DNA from 2 places in the Brenneria sp. L4-2C genome. Region 2 is predicted to be linked to the other one. Evidence: riboswitches for the same ligand, from Rfam matches in the RefSeq annotation. Region 2 holds a riboswitch; the other holds the start of a gene.
What was found. A riboswitch is a leader RNA that binds a small molecule or an ion and turns the genes downstream of it on or off. The one in region 2 is predicted to bind cobalamin.
Positions count from the first base shown of each region.

Region 1: another riboswitch for cobalamin. It lies ahead of ABRZ26_RS08380 (cobyrinic acid a,c-diamide synthase CobB); the one in region 2 lies ahead of btuB (TonB-dependent vitamin B12 receptor BtuB).

Region 1 covers NZ_JBEIAC010000004.1:106,790-116,607, forward strand. The annotation lists gene ABRZ26_RS08365 (GHMP family kinase ATP-binding protein) at 1-582, opposite strand, end outside; gene cobD (threonine-phosphate decarboxylase CobD) at 575-1,648, opposite strand; gene ABRZ26_RS08375 (NAD(P)-dependent alcohol dehydrogenase) at 1,745-2,803, opposite strand; cobalamin riboswitch at 3,349-3,537, shown strand; gene ABRZ26_RS08380 (cobyrinic acid a,c-diamide synthase CobB) at 3,587-5,059, shown strand; gene cbiB (adenosylcobinamide-phosphate synthase CbiB) at 5,056-6,021, shown strand; gene ABRZ26_RS08390 (cobalt-precorrin-8 methylmutase) at 6,033-6,677, shown strand; gene cbiD (cobalt-precorrin-5B (C(1))-methyltransferase CbiD) at 6,701-7,825, shown strand; gene ABRZ26_RS08400 (cobalt-precorrin-7 (C(5))-methyltransferase) at 7,822-8,421, shown strand; gene ABRZ26_RS08405 (decarboxylating cobalt-precorrin-6B (C(15))-methyltransferase) at 8,414-8,983, shown strand; gene ABRZ26_RS08410 (cobalt-precorrin-4 methyltransferase) at 8,976-9,785, shown strand; gene cbiG (cobalt-precorrin 5A hydrolase) at 9,766-9,818, shown strand, end outside.
Region 2 covers NZ_JBEIAC010000021.1:420-10,237, forward strand. The annotation lists gene murI (glutamate racemase) at 34-891, opposite strand; gene btuB (TonB-dependent vitamin B12 receptor BtuB) at 836-2,689, opposite strand; cobalamin riboswitch at 2,756-2,985, opposite strand; gene trmA (tRNA (uridine(54)-C5)-methyltransferase TrmA) at 3,116-4,219, shown strand; gene ABRZ26_RS21050 (YijD family membrane protein) at 4,257-4,643, opposite strand; gene fabR (HTH-type transcriptional repressor FabR) at 4,670-5,299, opposite strand; gene sthA (Si-specific NAD(P)(+) transhydrogenase) at 5,498-6,898, shown strand; gene oxyR (DNA-binding transcriptional regulator OxyR) at 6,881-7,798, opposite strand; partial or broken gene ABRZ26_RS21070 (glutathione peroxidase) at 7,957-8,201, shown strand; gene metF (methylenetetrahydrofolate reductase) at 8,457-9,350, opposite strand; gene ABRZ26_RS21080 (bifunctional aspartate kinase/homoserine dehydrogenase II) at 9,677-9,818, opposite strand, start outside.

The DNA.
Region 1 (9,818 bases), on a different contig from region 2:
CGCCGCCGCCGAGCAGAACAGTCGCCAGGCGCGATCCAACCGGTCGGCGTGTCGCCGCAACGCCTGCCGACGGTCACGGCGGTGGTAGGCGGCGGTGTCCAGCGTTTGCGGGCTTTCCAGCAGCAAAATATCGATATCCGGCCGCCAGTCGCAGGCGATGGCGGTTTCGGCCGTCTGATGATCAAACAGCGTAAGTTGGCGAAAGAGCGTGCTGTCGGTGGGCTCCAACCGCACGCACAGCGCGGCAAGCGCCGCTTCATCCAGCGTTTCGCCAAGATGGCGGGCGGCGGCCAGCGCGGTCGCGGCGATATCGGCGGTGCTGCTGGCCATGCCTTTGGCGACGGGAATGGTGGAGGTGAACTCAATGCGCAAGCCGCGGGCCGTTTCCGCCGGATAGCCGAAGCGGGCGAGTATGGCTGCCAGCATGTGTCGCATGCGCGGACGTTCATTCAGCCCCGGTTTGCCGTCCGTGACCGACACGGTGCAAAACCAGTCCACCGGACAGGAGATCAGCTTTTCCCCGCCGAGGATCCAGCCCTGAATCAGTTCGCCGCAGGAAGCGGGGCAGCGCGCTTCAGCCATGGCCGAAAACCTGATGCAGGGCGGCGACGAGTCGCCTGTTATCGTCGGCGCTTTTAATGGCGACCCGATAGTCGCTGGCGCTCAGACCGGGGTAGTTGGCGCAGGAGCGAATCAGAATCTGCTGTTGCAGCAATGCCTGCTGAAGGTCGATTTCCGCTCGACGGCAGTGCAGAAAAATATAGTTGGCCGCCGGTTGCCAGACCCGAAGCTCGGGCATGGCGGTCAGTTCCCGGTAAAGCCAGCGCTGCGCGTCGGTCAGCCAGCGGCGGGTGGCGTCGATATAGGCCTGGTCTTGCAGAATAATTTCGCCGGCCAGCGCGGCGAACGCATTAATGGTCCAGGGTTCGCGCGCGCGTTTCATCGCGCTGACGGCCTGCCGGTCGCCGCTGACCAGATAGCCGAGGCGCAGACCGGGAATGGCGAAAAACTTGGTCAGCGAGCGCAGAACATACAGAGGGGAGAACGTTGATAAGTGTGGAATCAGCCCCGGCGCGTCCGGTACAAAATCGATAAAGGCTTCATCAACGATCAGCGCGGTATTGCGCTTGCGGCAACGCTCGGCGATCGCCAGCACCAGGCGGGCATCGGGCATCAAACCGGTCGGGTTATTGGGCGTGGCGATAAACAGGCAATCGTACTGGGTGTTGTCGAGCGCCGCCAGCAGGCGCTCGTCGGGTTGAAAACCGTCCGCTTCCGTCATGACATAATCGTCAATCACGCAGCCGACCCGTTGCAACGCGCGGCGGTATTCGGCAAATCCCGGCGTCAGCAGCAGCGCCCGGCGCGGCTGAAGATATTGCGCCACCGCGTAAATCAACTCGGTGGCGCCGTTGCCCGCGATAATATTGCTCGCATCACAACCGTGAACGCGGGCGAGCGCGGCGTGCAGCTCGCGGTATTCCACATCGGGATAGCGCTCCGCGCGCTCAAGCTGGCTGACTATCGCCGCTTTCAGCGACGTCGGCATACCCAGCGGATTGATATTGGCGCTGAAGTCGATAATGTCGCTGGCATCCATGCCGATCTTCAATGCCATTTCCAGTATGTTGCCGCCGTGTTCGCTCATTACGCTCTGATATCCCTGCAATAACTATGGATGTCAGCGTACCATAAGCGACGGAACGGCGGCTACGTTGCCTGTGACGCCGGGACGGGGCGAATGCTAAAAGCTCGCTTTCAACGACGCGATATCAATCACAAAGCGATAGTGTACGTCGCTTTTCAGCATACGGTCGTAGGCGGTGTTGATGGACTGGATATCGATCATTTCAACGTCGCAGGTAATGCCGTTCTCGGCGCAAAAATCCAGCATTTCCTGCGTTTCCGCAATGCCGCCGATCAGCGAGCCGGCAATCGTTTTACGTCCCATCACCAGCGCGCCGCTGTGTACCGTCGGCTCAATAGGTTCAATCAGACCGACCAGGATCAGCGTCCCGTCGCGTTTCAGCGTGCTCAGGTAGGGGTTAAGATCGTGCTGCATCGGCACCGTATCGAGAATGATATCGAAGCGGTTGGCGACCGCCTTCAACTGCTCGTCATCGGTGGAGATCACCACGTGATCGGCACCCAGGCGACGCGCTTCCTGCTCTTTGCCCGGCGAGCGGGTGAACAGCGTGACGTCCGCGCCCAGCGCTTTGGCGAACTTCAGTCCCATATGACCCAGACCGCCCAATCCAACCACCGCCACCTTATCGCCCGGCCCGACGTTCCAGTGCTTCAGCGGCGAGTAGGTGGTAATGCCGGCGCACAGCAGCGGCGCGGCGGATTTCATATCCAGCTTGTCGGACAGGCGAAGCACGAATTTATCGGCAACGATAATCCGTTCGGAGTAACCGCCGAAAGTGGGCAGACCGTCGTGACGGTCAACGCCGCCGTAGGTGCCGGTCGGCCCTTCGACGCAGTATTGCTCCAGTCCGTCGTCACAGGCGTCGCAATGTTGACAGGAATCGACCATACAGCCGACGCCGACCCAGTCGCCTTCTTTAAATTGCGTGACGGATTTACCCACGCCAACCACCTTGCCGATGATTTCATGGCCGGGAACAACCGGGTAAAGGCTATTTTTCCACTCGTTGCGCGCCATATGGATATCGGAATGACACACGCCGCAATAAACGATATCGATGACGACATCGTCTTCACGCGGATCCCGACGAACAAACTGGTGTGGAACTAACGGGCTGGTAGCATCAAGTGCGGCAAAACCACGTATATTCTGCATTGCGTTTTCCTCTTCATTTATTGCACGACATCAAGGGATGAAATTTTGGATTCAGTATGATGCATATCTCAGTTAATAGATTATGAATTTGTGATGTGCTTCGTGGTCATGGTTTTAAGCGGCGGGGGATGACAAAACTTGGCTCTTTGGCCCGGTCATAGCGGCTCGAATAGCGCGGATGTTCGCGATGATGAGAACAATAATTTGTTATTCCGGCGCGAAAATAGGCATCGAAAAAAATAAATGTTTACCATTTTGTTGCTATGAAGGCCTGTATTGAGTTGGACGATAACCTGGTCTTACGGTTTTCATTCTCGTGAACGCCACCATCGTCGTTCGTCCGCCACTGTCGTTCCGCCAACCACCACGCGTCATGCCCGCGTCAGTAGGCGGGGAACGCCTACTGACGCCGTGGACAGTCGTTGACTGATTCCCGCCTGCGCGGAATGACGGGGTTCGAGGGGAATGAGGGTCAATGTATTCAAAGCACTATAACAGATAAACAAACGTTAATGCGGTGTAAATGAAAAGATAGAAAAAAACTAAAGATTGTATCGCTGTCAGGTAAGAATCTTTCATCGGAAATGATTCTGCCGGGAAGGGGGTGAAATTCCCCCGCAGCCCCCGCTGCTGTGATGCCGACAAACCCGTTAAAGCCACTGATTCGCAGGATTGGGAAGGCGCGGGGGAGGATGACGCTAAGCCAGAAGACCGACCTGACAGCCTGTCTATATTCAACTCCTTCGGTGGGAAGCGGGTTGTCATCCGATATGCGCACCGGTAATGCCGGCTGCGCGTACGCTGTTGACGCCGCCTTTCCCGACCGAAACGTCGGGATTTTTTATGTCGAGTTTCAGTGAAAAAAAACCGGATAAGCTCGGGGCGAGTAAAAAGGCGTTTGTTATCGCCGGCACCGGGAGCGGTTGCGGTAAAACCACTGTGACGCTGGGGATTCTGCGGGCGCTGATGCGACGCGGGCTGGCCGTTCAGCCTTTCAAGGTCGGCCCGGATTATCTGGATAGCGGCTGGCACAGCGCGGTCTGCGGCGTGGCGTCACGCAATCTGGACGCCTTTATGCTGCCGACGGCGACGCTTAACGGCCTGTATAACCAGCACATGCGCCACGCCGATGTGGCGGTGATCGAAGGGGTGATGGGGCTGTACGACGGCTATGGCACCGATCCGGATTATTGCAGCACGGCGGCGATGGCCAAGCAGTTGGGCTGCCCGGTGATTTTGCTGGTGGACGGCAAAGCGGTATCCACGTCGGTGGCGGCCACCGTAATGGGTTTTTGCCGTTTCGACCCCGCGCTGACCATCGCCGGCGTGATTGTCAATCGCGTCAACTCGGCGCAACACTACGCGCTTATCCGCCATGCTATCGAACACTATTGCGGCGTCCCGGTATTGGGCCGATTGCCGGTTATGGAGGATGTGGCGTTGCCGTCGCGGCACCTCGGTCTGATCCCGGCGCAGGAGCAGGCGAACGACGATCGGCGCTGGCAGCGGCTGGCGCGGCAGGTGGAAGAAACCATTGAGCTGGATCGACTGCTGGCCTTGTGCGGCAATACGGCGTCACCCGCAGGCGTTGCGCCTGTTTTACCCGCTGCCGCTCTGGCCGACGGTTTGACGCTGGCGCTGGCCGATGATGAAGCCTTCAATTTCTACTATCCGGACAACCTGGATTTGCTGGAGCAGGCCGGGGTACGGATCCAACGTTTCAGCCCGCTTTACGACCGCCGGCTGCCGGATTGCCAAATGATCTACATCGGCGGCGGTTATCCGGAAATCCACGCGGCGCAGTTGGCGCGCAACACCGCGATGCATCGCGCCTTGCATGACGTGCATCAACGGCGCATCCCGCTGTATGCCGAGTGCGGCGGCCTGATGTATCTGGGCGCCGGGCTGACCACGCCGGACGGGCAGCGCCACGCGATGAGCGGCATCCTGCCCGGCGAAAGCGCGATGGGCAAACGGCTGACCCGCTTTGGCTATTGCCAGGCGCAGGCGAAGCAAGACACGCTGCTGGCGGCGGCCGGTGAAATCCTGCGCGGTCATGAATTCCATTACTCCGATTTTTCCACTTCGCTGTCTCCCGTCTTTGATTGCGCCAAATTGCGCGACGGCGCCGTTATGCGGCAGTGGCAGGGCGGTTATCAGCTTGAACAGACCTGCGCCGGTTATCTGCATATCCACTTCGCTCAACGTCCCGGCGTACTTGACCGCTGGTTGAGCGCCGCCCGGAGGCGGTTATGACGCTAGCGGCCTGGTTCGTCGCTTTTTTACTCGACCACTGGCTGGGCGATCCGCCGCATTGGCCGCATCCGGTGCGCTGGATCGGTAATTTTATCACCTGGCTGCAAGACGGCATTCGCGCCCGTTGTCGCAGCGAACGGGCGCTTAAACTCGGCGGCGGATTGCTGTGGCTGGCGGTGGTGGGCGTCACCTGGGCGGTAAGCTGGGGCGTGTTGGCGCTGCTGACGTCGATTCATCCGTGGCTCGGCTGGCTGGCGCAAGTGTGGATGATTTACACCTGTCTGGCGGGGCGTTGTCTGGGGGACGCGGCGCTGGCGGTTCACCGCGCGTTGCGACAGGGCACGCTGGCGGAGAGCCGCCGCCAGCTTTCATGGATCGTCGGGCGCGATACCTCGCAGCTTGAGAAACCGCAAATCACCCGCGCGGTGGTGGAAACCGTTGCCGAGAACAGCATTGACGGCGTGATCGCGCCGCTGTTTTTCCTGCTGATCGGCGGCGCGCCGCTGGCGATGGCCTACAAAGCGGTGAATGCCCTGGATTCGATGGTCGGCTATAAGAACCAAAAATATCGGGCGATTGGCTATGTTTCCGCCCGCATGGACGATCTGGCCAATTATCTGCCCGCGCGGCTTGGCTGGCTGCTGCTGAGCGCCGCCGCCTGGCTGCTGAGAGAAGACTATCGCCAGGCGTGGCGCATCGGCTGGCGCGATCGCCGCCGTCATGCCAGTCCCAACTGCGCCTGGTCGGAAGCGACGGTAGCCGGCGCATTGGGCGTACGGCTCGGCGGCCCCAATAATTATTTCGGCGAGCGGGTGGAGAAGCCCTGGATCGGCGATGAACGACGAGAGATCGCGTTGAGCGATATCCCGCGCAGCATCAGTCTGATGAAGGTGGCTTCTTTGCTGGCTTTACTGTTGTTTAGCGCCGCGTATTTTCTGCTGTCGGTCACACTGACGGGATAAGGAACAGAGAGATGAACTATCTGCAGCAACCGCTGGATATCGAGCGGCAAAGTTTTGTCATTATCGGCGACATCATCGCCAGCGAACATCCGGACTACCGTTTCGCCGATGCGGAGCAGGAAGCGGTGATTAAGCGTGTGATCCACACCACGGCGGATTTCGACTGGCTGGATACCTTGCATTTCTCGCCGGATGCGGTGGCGCAGATCGCCGACGGCCTGCGCACCGGCTGTACGCTGTATACCGATACCACCATGGCGCTGTCGGGCATCAACAAAACCCGGCTGGCGAAACTGGGCTGCGAGTGCCGCTGCTTTATCAGCGATGCGCGCGTGGTCGCGCGGGCGCAGGCCGAAAACATGACGCGCTCGATGGCGGCGGTGGATGTGGCGCTGGAAGAGCCGGGCCGTAAGCTGTTCGTGTTCGGCAATGCGCCCACCGCGCTGTTTCGGCTGTTGGAGCATACGGCGGAAAAACCGGACTCGGCGCTGGCGGTTATCGGCGTGCCGGTCGGCTTTGTCGGGGCGGCGGAATCGAAAGCGGCGCTGATCGACAGTCCGCTTGCCCACATCGCCGCGCGCGGGCGTAAAGGCGGCAGCAATGTGGCGGCCGCCATCGTCAACGCCATTCTGTATCGTCTGCGGGAGAGCCAGTGAACGCCGATTCGCAAAAGCCTGAAATGAAGCTGGACAGCGTCTGGCACAACGGCAAGCAATACCGCAAAGGCTATACCACCGGCTCCTGCGCCACGGCGGCGGCCAAGGTGGCGGCGCTGATGGTCTTGCGCCAGCAGGTGATCGATCAGGTTTCCATCGTGACGCCATCGGGCGTCACGCTGTATCTCAACGTCGAACAGCCGTTGATTGAGGGGCGGCAGGCGACGGCGGCGATCCGTAAAGACGGCGGCGATGACGTGGACGCCACGCACGGCATGCTGATTTTCGCCCGCGTCGCCCTGTGCGAACACGGCGATATTCATATTCGCGGCGGCGAAGGCGTGGGTACCGTGACGCGCAAAGGCATCGGCCTGCCGGTAGGCAGCGCGGCGATCAATCGCACGCCGCTGCAAACCATTGAAGCGGCGGTGCGCGAGGCGATCGGCCCGACGCGCGGCGCGGAAGTGGAAATTTTCGCGCCCGAGGGCGAGGAGCGGGCGAAAAAAACCTACAACGGACGTCTGGGGATCCTCGGCGGCATCTCCATCATCGGCACCACCGGCATCGTGACGCCGATGTCGGAAGAGAGCTGGAAACGCTCGCTGGCGCTGGAGCTGGAAATGAAGCGCGCCGCCGGGGAGGACCGCGTCATTCTGGTACCCGGCAATCACGGCGAACGCTTCGTGCGCGAGCAACTCGGGCTGGACGGACAACGCGTGGTGACCATGAGTAATTTCGTCGGTTATATGTTGCAGGAAACCGTCAGGCTTAAATTCCGCCGCGTGGCGTTGGTCGGCCATCTCGGCAAGCTGGTGAAAGTGGCGGCGGGGATCTTCCATACCCACAGCCATATCGCCGACGGGCGCATGGAAACCCTGATCGCCAATCTGGCGCTGATGGGCGCTTCTCATGACGTCTTGCTGGCGGTGAATCAGTGCGACACCACCGAGGCAGCGATGGAGGTGATTGCGCAGCACGGCTTGCAGGCGGTGTACGCGCGAATCGCGCAGCGCATTTGTCAGCGGGTCAACGAGATGATGCGGTTCTCCAGTGAGCCGCCGCGCATCGACGTCATCCTGTTCTCTTTCGATAACCAGGTGCTGGGCGCCAACCGATCGCTGGCCGACATCGTGGAGGCGCTGCGATGATCGTGGTCGTGGGCATTGGCCCCGGTTCGCTGGCGCATCTGACGCCGCAGGCGCGCCAGGCGATCGCCGCCGCCGAAATTCTGGTCGGCGGCGCCCGTCATCTGGCGATGTTTCCTGACTTTCACGGCCAGACCCGCCGGCTGGATGCCGATATCGACGGGCTGATGACGTGGCTCAAAGCGCACATATCCCGTCAGGTGGTGGTGCTGGCCTCCGGCGACCCTTTGCTGTACGGCATCGGGAAGCGGCTGTCCATCCATTTCCCAGCGGATCAACTGCTGATCGTACCCGGCATCAGCGCGGTGCAGTACCTTTGCGCCCGTATCGCGCTGGATATGAATGATATTTATCTCACCAGCAGCCACGGCCGCAAACCGGACTTTGACTGGCTGCTGCAACACGACAAAGTGGCGATGGTGACCGATCGACATATCGGCCCGCGCGCCATTGCCGACGCCATCCTGCAACGGCAACTGAGGCGCACGATGATTATCGGCGAAAATCTGTCGCTGCCGGATGAACGTATTCATCGCCTGTCGCCGGAACAGGTGGCGCGGCACTATGACATGAACGTGGTGGTGATCCTCAATGAATGATGATGAATTTTTACGCGGCCAACGGGTGCCGATGACCAAAGAGCCGGTACGCCTGCTGGCGCTGGAGCGGCTGGCGCTGAGCGACGCGCGCCATCTGATTGATGTCGGCGCCGGCACCGGCAGCGTATCGCTGGAGGCGGCGCTGCGTTTTCCCCGATTGGCGGTGACCGCCATCGAGCGCAATCCGACGGCGCTGGCGCTGATTGAAGAAAACCGCCGTCGGTTCGGCTGCAATAATGTGGCGATTATCGCCGGCGCGGCGCCGCTGCCGCTGGAGCCTATGGCGGACGCGGTGTTTATCGGCGGCAGCGGCGGACAGCTGACCGAGCTTATCGACTGGTCTTTGGCTCATTTGCATCCCGGCGGTCGTTTGGCGCTGACGTTCATTCTGCTGGATAACCTGAATACGGCGCTGGCGCATTTGCAGTCGCTGAACGTGGCGTCGCTGGCCTGCACGCAGCTTCAGGTTTCGTCCCTGACGCCGCTTGGCAACGGCCATTATTTTAAACCGAACAACCCCACCTATCTTATTTCCTGCTGCAAGGAGGGAACGCATGTCTGAGCATGCCGCAACACCGCAAACAGCGAACGCGCAACCGGCGTTCGATCCCCATAAAATCTGGTTTGTCGGGGCGGGGCCGGGCGATCGCGAGTTGATTACGCTCAAAGGCTACCGCTTGCTGCAACAGGCCGATGTGGTGATCTACGCCGGTTCGCTGATTAATACCGAATTGCTGGAATATTGCCGGCCGCAGGCGGCGTGTTACGACAGCGCCGGAATGACCCTTGAGCAGATCGTGACTCTGATGGTCACCAGCGCGCGCGCCGGCAAACTGGTGGTGAGGCTGCAAACCGGCGATCTGTCGCTGTATGGCTCGATTCGCGAACAGAGCGAGGCGCTGGCGCAACAGGACATCGGATTCGTTTCCGTTCCCGGCGTGAGCGCGTTTCTCGGGGCGGCGGCGCAGCTTGGCGTGGAATACACCGTACCGGAAGTGGCGCAGAGTCTGGTGATTACCCGTATAGAAGGGCGTACGCCGATGCCGCCGCTGGAGCAGTTGGAGGCGTTTGCCGCCCATCAGACATCCATGGCGATTTTCCTGTCGGTACAGGATATCGACGGGGTGGTGGCGCGGCTGACCGCCGGCGGCTATCCGGCGTCCACGCCGGTGGCGGTGGTCTACAAGGCCACCTGGCCGGAAAGCCGCACGGTGCGCGGCACGCTGGCGGATATCGCCGGGCAGGTGCGGGCGGCGGCCATTCGCAAAACCGCGCTGATTCTGGTCGGCGCTTTTCTGGGCGATGAATACCACTATTCCAGACTGTATGACGCAGGATTCAGTCATGAATATCGCCAGGCCTGAATCCATCGCCGTGTTCTGCCTGACGCCGGGCGG
Region 2 (9,818 bases):
TCACCAAGCGCTTATTATTTACCCATAAGGCTATTAAAGCGGTAGTTTTTCCAGCGATGCAAAGCCATAACGCTGTAATACCGGCCAAAGCGTCGCCACTTTCGGCGTGATCGCCAGACAATAAACCAGATTCTTTTCCGCTGAAACCGGCGCCTGCTCAAGATTGGCGATCAGCCACGCCGTTCTTCTGGCAATGGCCGACCCCGAATCTACCAGACGAGTACCGTTTGGCAACGCTAAATGCAGTTCCTCCGACAATAACGGGAAATGCGTACATCCGAGCACGACGGTATCTGGCGGTTCCGGCAGTCGTAGCCACGGGCGCAAGATTTTTTGCAGGTCTTTCGTGGCGATGCTGTTTCCCTGAAGTTTGGCTTCCGCCAACTCAACCAATTCAGCAGACCCCAACGACAATATCCGGCAGTCATTGGCAAAGCGGGCGATAAGCTCATGCGTATAGGGCCGCTGTACGGTCGCGCGCGTGGCCAACAGGCCGACAACGCCATTACGCGTCAGCTTGGCGGCAGGCTTAACTGCAGGCACAACGCCGACCACCGGAAAAGCGAAACGCTCGCGCAAAGCGGGAAGAGAGATGGTGCTGGCGGTATTGCAGGCAATCACCACCAGCGCCAGCCGGTGACGTTGCTGAATCGCCGTAACAACGTTAAGGACGCGATCGATAATAAACTGCTGCGGCTTTTCGCCATAAGGAAATGCTTCATTATCGAATGCGTAGATATAGTGAAGGTCCGGCAATAGCCGCCGGATCTCATCATAAACAGACAACCCGCCTACGCCGGAATCAAACACCAGCACGGTAGGTCGGGCTGGCAGGTCAGAAGGTATAGCTTCCGGTGAGATAGTATTCTCGCCCTGCCGTACGGTAGCCATATGCCGTCTCGTAATCTTTATCAAACAGGTTGGCGATTCTACCACGAACGGTTAACTGCGGGGTGACGGGATATGAAGCGGCGAGATCGACCGTGCTGTAGCTGGGCAGACGGCTATTGCCCGTGTCGAACCGTTTGCCGCTATATTGGTAAATCATATCAACATTGACATCATAAACATTCCATCCAAGCTGATATTTAGCTTTCTGTTTGGCTCGCCGCACCAGCACCTCGTTGGTTTTGGCGTTGCGCGGGTCAAGGTATTCCAGCGTTAATTCATGTTCCAGTGGCCCAGTGACAAAAGTCCCCGTCCATTCAACGCCTTTGATTTTTGCTTTACCAATATTGTAATAACTGTTGTTTGAAAAATTAATCAGGTTATCAATTTCATTACGATATGCGGATAACCGCCAGGAAAGCGGCCCCGTTAATCCCTCAATGCCGCCCTCCCACTGTTGTGATTCTTCAGGTTTCAATTCAGCATTTCCTGAATAATAAGTAGAGGCGGCATAAAGCTGTCCCAGCGTGGGCGCCTTGAAGGCCGTCGCATAGGATCCGATCAAACGATAACCATCAATAAACTCCCAGCCAGCGCTGGCTTGCCAGGTCGTATGCCATCCAAACTGCGAGTTGTTATCGCTACGGACTGCGCCTTCTACAATGACAGACTTAATCTGCTGTTGAGACGTTAAGTAAAGGCCCGTATTGCGTATATCCTTGCTTTGAGAAATAGAGGCGGTGCCGGGCTGAATCGATTGCTTCATCCAGTCGACGCCGGTACTGAGATGTCCCGTTCCGACAGCAAACGTATTTCCCCACTGCACGTTGTACTGATCGGAATCATCCAGCGTGGCTGACGCCGAATACGGCCCATAGGCGGGGTCATAATTATAATCTTTACTTCGACTGTAACTGGCGGTTAGCTGCGAGGCGTAAATCCCTTCATGAAAACGCAGGCCGGTGTAATAACTACGACCATAAACTTGACGCGTATCCGCAACCACGCCTGGATGATTCCAGTCACTATAACCATCGTAGTCGCTACGATTGTCAAATCCGTATACGCGGGCGAAGCCGCCCAGTTGCTCACTAAATTGGTGAGCAATATCCAGCCAGAGCGATTTACTCATAAAACCATCGGTATCTGGCTGGCGAGCGGTGGAGCCCGACGGCAAGCCGGCAACCACATCGAAACCTTTGGTATAGGTGTAATTGCCTGCTGCCGTAATGACCGTGTTCTGCCCCAGCCTCTGCTGCGTCGCGCCGTCATAAGATTGATATCCATGGGATCCTATGCCGGCGGAAATCGTCGAGCCTGCCTTATCACGGCTTGTGATGATATTGATGACGCCGCCGATGGCGTCTGAGCCATAAACTGCGGAGCGCGCTCCACGGATATATTCAACGCGCTGCACAAGGGAAATGGGGATCTGGTTCAGATCTGAAGTACCGGATACGCCTGCTTGATTAAGACGGACGCCGTCAATCAACACCAGTACATGGCTTGAATTGGTTCCGCGGATAAAGGTTGAACTTGACTGCCCTATGCCCCCATTTTGCACAATATCCACGCCCGGCAACCGACGCATGGCTTCTAATACATTTTTCGCCTGCCAACGGTCGATATCATCACGGGTAACGATATCGATGGGGGCGAGAACGGAGGAAACGGGTTGAGGGAACCGGCTCGCCGTAACGACCAGCTCATCGGTATTCTTTTGCGGTGAAGCACTGTCTTGCGCCCAGGCGGAAAAAGCTGTGACAGGGAGCGCTGCCAGCAGCAAGGTTTTATTAAACATGAGTCGAGCATCCAAAATCATATATCAGGATGCCGCATTACCACGATAAATAGCACGCGATCGTGGTTACTGCGACGTATACCGGCAGGTCTTCGGGCTTGGGGCCGTCGCTACGTCTCTGACGGTTGGTCACAACCATTCGTAGCAACACAGAGCGATGACTTCCCATCTTTAAATAAGACAGTGTCTGCATCATGCTATCGCTCGGACTTCCCTTACCGCTGCGCGTCAGCTCCAGATTCACACTGGATTCCCTTTTAACTTGTAATAAAAGGCCGGATTTTCATGCTACGATCGCGCTATCCGGAGGTCTAGTCTCTTATTTCATTACAGAGTAATAACATTACGAAACTGGACTTCCCAGCCGGATCGCCTGGATTTTCCGGCTAACAAAGCCCTTTTTGATGCCATTCAGATGAGAAAACCATGACGCCAGAGAACCTGCCCGTTGAACAATACGACAACCACCTAGCACAGAAAACAGAACGTCTTAGCAACATGATGGCATCATTCAATGCGCCAAAACCCGCGGTATTTCGTTCTCCCGCCAGCCACTATCGCATGCGCGCCGAGTTTCGCGTCTGGCATGACGACGACGACCTTTACCACATCATGTTTGATCAACAGACCAAACAGCGTATTCGCGTCGATAGCTTTCCGGCCGCCAGTGAGTTAATAAACCAACTGATGCCAGTGCTGATTGCCGCCCTGCGCCCCAACCCCGTTTTGCGGCGCAAATTGTTCCAGATTGACTACCTTTCCACACTGAGCGGCGAGATAGTGGTTTCCCTGTTGTATCACCGGGCATTGGATGATGAATGGCGACAGCATGCCATTACGCTGCGGGACGCATTGCGCGCGCAGGGTTTCCAGATCCAACTGATTGGCCGGGCGACCAAAACCAAGATTTGCCTGGATCGGGATTATGTTGACGAGCGTCTGCCCATCGCCGGCCGCGAGATGATTTATCGGCAGGTGGAAAACAGCTTCACCCAACCCAACGCCACCATGAACATTCAGATGCTGGAATGGGCGCTGGACGCAACGCAAGATGCAACCGGGGATTTGCTGGAGCTGTACTGCGGCAATGGGAATTTTTCGCTGGCGCTGGCGCGCAATTTTGACCGCGTGCTGGCGACCGAAATCGCCAAACCGTCCGTCGCGGCCGCGCAATACAATATTGCCGCCAATCACATTGATAACGTGCAGATTATTCGCATGTCGGCGGAAGAGTTCACCCAGGCCATGAACGGCGTTCGTCAGTTTAAGCGATTACAAGGCATTGAGTTAACGGATTATCGCTGCGAAACCATTTTCGTCGATCCGCCGCGTAGCGGGCTGGATCCGGAAACGCTTAACATGGTGCAGGCTTATCCGCGCATTCTTTACATTTCCTGCAACCCGGAAACGTTATGTCATAACCTGCAAACGCTGACGAAAACCCATCGCATAAGCCGACTGGCGCTGTTCGACCAGTTTCCTTACACCCACCACATGGAATGCGGCGTACTGTTGGAGAAACAGCCGTAAGCGCATGCTCCGGCAGGCTTAACCGCCTGCCTGCGTCTCATACTTCCGAGGTATCGCCCTCATTGGCCGATGAGCGGAATTTCAGCTTGAAGCCAATCCACAACACCAGCGCCACGCAAAGAATCGAAGGAATGAAATTTGAGCCAATGGCAGGGTATTCAACCCGAACGATGGCGCTGTAAAGCAACAATCCCAGCAGGAAACTGGCGGCCACCAGCAACGGCGCGCTTTCAGACATGCTGTGGTTCATATAACGCTGATGCAGGCAATATACGGATAACACCAGCGCAATCAGAGGAAATATCGAAAACGGAACCAGTGCGCTGAATAACGCCGAAAATGAACCGTTAACGGATAAACCTGCGACCAACGCCAAAATCAGCGTTCCTTTTTGTCGATAATGATGCTGGGATTGTTCTGTCATAGCTTTTCTCTTCTCGTGCCTGTGATTTACGACGTGCTTGCTCCACTATCCTGTTCTTTCCGGTACCAGTAGTAAGCGCCTTTGGAAATCATGCGCAGTTGCAATACCAGCCGCTCTTCCAGCTGCTTGCGCTGTTCCAGACCGACATCCAACGCTTCCGCGCCGGCGCTGAAAACAATAGTGACCATCGCTTCCGACTGCGCCTCCGCAAAGCTGCGTGGAATATGATTTTCGACCTCCAGATAGTCGGCCAGTTCAGCAATGAAATGCTGAATCTCACGCGCGACAGCCGCACGAAACGCGGCGGAAGTCCCTGAACGTTCACGCAATAACAGTCGAAAGGCATTGGGGTTGTTGCCGATGAATTCCATAAAGGTCGAGACAGACGTTTTGATCACGCTGCCGCTTTTGGCAATCCGCTGGCGCGCCTGGCGCATCAACTGACGCAACATCAGCCCGCTTTCATCGACCATCGTCAGCCCAAGTTCGTCCACATCACGAAAGTGGCGATAGAAAGACGTCGGCGCGATACCGGCCTCACGCGCGACCTCACGCAAACTCAGGCTGGCAAAGCTGCGCTCCGCGCTCAATTGGCTGAATGCCGCCTCAATGAGGGAACGACGCGTCCGTTCTTTTTGTTGTGCTCTGACACCCATTATCCTGCCCAAATCATCCGTTTCCTTGCCAAAAAATCACTATAGCAAACTTTATTGTCAGCATACTGAGACAAAGTTTGTCATATTAAAAATGTGATCATAGGTTTCCATCACCAACATAAGAATTATTGGGTTCCGCCCCGGCGGATGTTACAATCACGTTATTGTTTTGTATAGAACAGGTTACCCTACATGACCATACCAAAACAGTTCGATTATGACGCCATCGTTATCGGTTCCGGCCCCGGCGGTGAAGGCGCCGCCATGGGATTAGCCAAACAAGGGGCGAAAATTGCGGTGATTGAGCGGCATTACAATGTCGGCGGCGGTTGCACCCATTGGGGAACCATCCCCTCGAAGGCGCTTCGCCATGCCGTCAGCCGTATTATCGAGTTTAACCAGAACCCGCTCTACAGCGACAACGCGCGCATCATCAGCTCTTCTTTCTCCGATATTCTGCGCCACGCCGACAGCGTTATCGGCCAGCAAACCCAAATGCGCCAGGGTTTTTATGAACGTAACCAATGCGATCTGCTCTCTGGCGAAGCCCGTTTTATTGATGAACATACCCTTGCCATTCACTATCCGGACAACACTCACGACACGCTGACGGCGGCCAATATCATCATCGCCACAGGCTCTCGGCCCTACCGCCCCGGCGAAGTCGATTTCAGCCACTCCCGGATCTACGACAGCGATTCCATTTTGCAGCTCGACCACGAACCACGGCACGTCATTATTTATGGCGCGGGCGTGATTGGTTGTGAATACGCGTCGATCTTTCGCGGCCTCAACGTCAAGGTCGATCTCATCAACACCCGCGATCGCCTGCTGGCCTTCCTCGATCAGGAGATGTCGGACGCGCTCTCTTATCACTTCTGGAACAATGGCGTGGTGATCCGTCATAACGAAGAGTTCGACAGTATTGAAGGGGTGGAGGATGGCGTTATCGTTAATCTCAAGTCCGGCAAAAAAATGAAGGCGGATTGCCTGCTGTACGCCAACGGACGCACCGGCAACACGGAAACGCTCGGTTTGGAAAATATCGGCCTAAGCACCGACAGTCGCGGGCAGATAAAAGTCAACAGCCTGTACCAGACCGGACTGGCGCATATTTACGCCGTCGGCGACGTCATCGGTTATCCCAGTCTGGCCTCCGCCGCCTACGACCAGGGGCGTCTTGCCGCGCAGGCGATCGTCAAAGGGGATGCCGCCGCCCATCTGATTGAGGATATTCCCACGGGGATTTACACCATTCCTGAAATCAGTTCCGTGGGGAAAACCGAACAGCAGCTCACGGCGATGAAGGTTCCCTATGAGGTAGGCCGCGCGCAGTTCAAACATCTGGCGCGCGCGCAGATTGTCGGTATGAACGTGGGCAGTCTGAAGATCCTATTCCACCGCGAAACGAAACAGATACTGGGGATTCATTGTTTCGGCGAGCGAGCGGCGGAGATTATTCATATCGGCCAGGCGATTATGGAACAAAAGGGTGAAGGCAATACTATCGAATACTTCGTTAATACCACCTTCAATTACCCGACCATGGCGGAAGCCTATCGGGTTGCGGCGCTGAATGGACTAAACCGCCTGTTTTGACGCGTTTTCCATGTAGCCCTGCATATGCTCGCGGATGGTGTCTGCCAGTTGCTCATAGCGTCCGCGCAGCGGCGAGCCGGGGCGATAGACCAGCGCAATGGTGCGTTTCGGCTCGGGTTTATGACACGGCAAATAGCACACGCCATCCCGTTCGCGTTCATGAGGCACCGCCAGCGACGGCAACAGCGTAATGCCGCTGCCCGCCGCCACCATATTTCGCAGCGTTTCCAGACTGGTGGCGCGGAAATGCGTATCTTCGTCCGCGCCGGCCTGGAAACAGAATCCCATCGCCTGATCGCGCAGACAATGCCCATCTTCCAGCATCAGTAATTTTTCGCCGGCCAGGTCGGCCATCGCCACGCGTTCCCGGTTTGCCCAGGGGTGATCCTGATAAATCGCCAGTTTCATCGGTTCATCGAACAAAGGCACTTCAATAAAGGCTTCAGACTCCTTCACCAGAGCCAGGATAGCGCAATCGAGCTTACCGCTGTCCAACTGGGCCAGAAGCTGATGGGTTTGCGCCTCATGCAGGTACATTTCAAGTTTGGGGAATGTGCGGTGCAGCATCGGAATGATCTGCGGCAACAGGTAGGGGCCGACGGTCGGGATCAAGCCGATATGCAACGGCCCTGACATCGTTTCACCCTGCTGACTGGCCATCTCTTTCAATACTTTAACTTCGCGTAATACCGTGCGCGCCTGTTCAACCAGCAATAAACCCGCCTGGGTAAACAATACTTTTCTACTGGTCCTTTCCAGCAACATCACGCCCAACTCATCCTCCAGCTTACGGATTTGTCCGCTGAGCGTCGGCTGACTAACGTGGCAAGAGTCTGCGGCACGCCGAAAATGACGATGTTCTGCTAGCGCCACCAGATACTCTAAATCCCGAATATTCATTTATTATTCTCCTTATCATGATAGCAATTAACGATAGAAAGATTAGCAACAGATGGTTTTCCCTATCAATATTCAAATGAATCATGCTTTCCATCGAAGCGTATCAGTTTATTTTTACCCAGATAACACCACACTTTTACTCTTAATCAGTCGGCTTGATGCCGCCCAGCCGGAAAGGTAAGCAAAATCCACAGATGACTTCCCCATACGCGCAAGGACGACCAACGAATTGGGGTTACGACAAACGCGTTGTTCAATGATAAAACGGCCATTACTTTTTCTTCACCAGAGGCTTTTAGCGGCCAGATCCTCCGGCCATCTGCCACGCTATAACGAGTTAGCGGGCGTATTCAAGCAATTTGGCACTAATCGCATTTTGTGTACTGCTATTAACGACACATTTAAGGCGGATGTTTAAGGAATTTTTTATAACAAGGAAAATATCGCAATTAACCACAATAAAAGAGGATAATTAAATAATTGTTGGGAAATATCGGTGTATAAAACTGAATCGCGTCATTTTTTAAGAATAAGAAAACAAACCGCCGCAAAAATTTTTGCAGAGAGATAACCACAAAAAAACCCTGCGCCGGCAGGGTTTTAAAGTTAATAACGACGTTTTGCACATTTCCAACGTTTTGTCGCAGCATCTCTTCGTTCAGCCGACCGCCGGGCGTACCCCCAGCGTATGGCAAATCGCATAGCTCAATTCGGCGCGATTGAGGGTGTAAAAATGAAAATCCTTTACGCCTTCGCGGCTCAGAATTTTCACCATATCCATGGCAATAGACGCCCCGACCATTTTGCGGGTTTCAGGGTCGTTATCCAGCCCCTCAAACATCGACGTCATCCAGTTCGGTACGCGTACATTGGTCATAGTGGCGAAACGCTGTAGCTGCTTGAAGTTGGAAACCGGCAGAATTCCGGGTACGATCTCAACATCAATACCGGTGGACACGCAGCGATCGCGGAAGCGAAGATAGCTCTCCACATCAAAAAAGAACTGGGTGATCGCCCGATTGGCGCCGGCGTCAATCTTACGCTTCAGATTAATCAGGTCCGCCTGAGCGCTTTTGGCTTCGGGATGAACTTCCGGATAGGCGGCGACGGAAATATCAAAATCACCCACGTCTTTCAGCAACGCGACCAGATCGGCGGCATACATTTCCGGTTTGCCGCCGCCAGGGGGCAAATCACCACGCAATGCCACAATGTGGCGAATACCGCTTTGCCAGTAATCCTGCGCGATCTCGCGTAAATGTTCATGAGAGGCGTCGATGCAGGTAAGGTGCGGCGCCGCTTCCAACCCGGTGCGTTCTTTAATGGTTTTGATGATGCTATGGGTTCGGTCGCGTTCACCCGAATTGGCGCCGTAGGTCACGGAAACAAACTTCGGCTTAAGGCTGCTCAGCCGGTCAATGGAGTTCCAGAGCGTTTCTTCCATCTCGCTGGTGCGCGGAGGGAAAAATTCAAATGACACATTAATCTGTCCCTGCAATTCCGCCAGACTCTGATTCAGCGCTTCCCGCTGATTTGCGTGAAAAAAACTCATACCTGCCTATCCTATTAACCAGTGCTATTGTTATCGTTCTCATAACCGTCTATACGTTTAGACGTCTATATAAAAAATGACGCAATCCACCCAAAGAGTCAATCTTTTTACCCGCCAGCATGCTGATGATTATTCATCGTATATGAAAAAAGCTCATCATCGTCGATGAACGGCGTATGCGCGGATGGAAACCGACTTGCAAGGCAGAGCGGACGAAAATAGATGAACGCGGAGCAATGTGAAGCTGAGTAACGCAAGCTATCGTGTGCGCCGACAGCTGCGCACACGATTTGCCAAAACGACGGTTAAGAATCGCTATTTTTCGATCAAAGCAGCTGCGCCAGGCGGTTCAAATCCGACTGAATCGCGCCGGCTGTGACATCCCGTCCGGCGCCTGGACCACGGATCACCAATGAGTTATCCCGATACCAGCGGCTTTCAATCGAAAACACATTGTCGCCCGGCAAC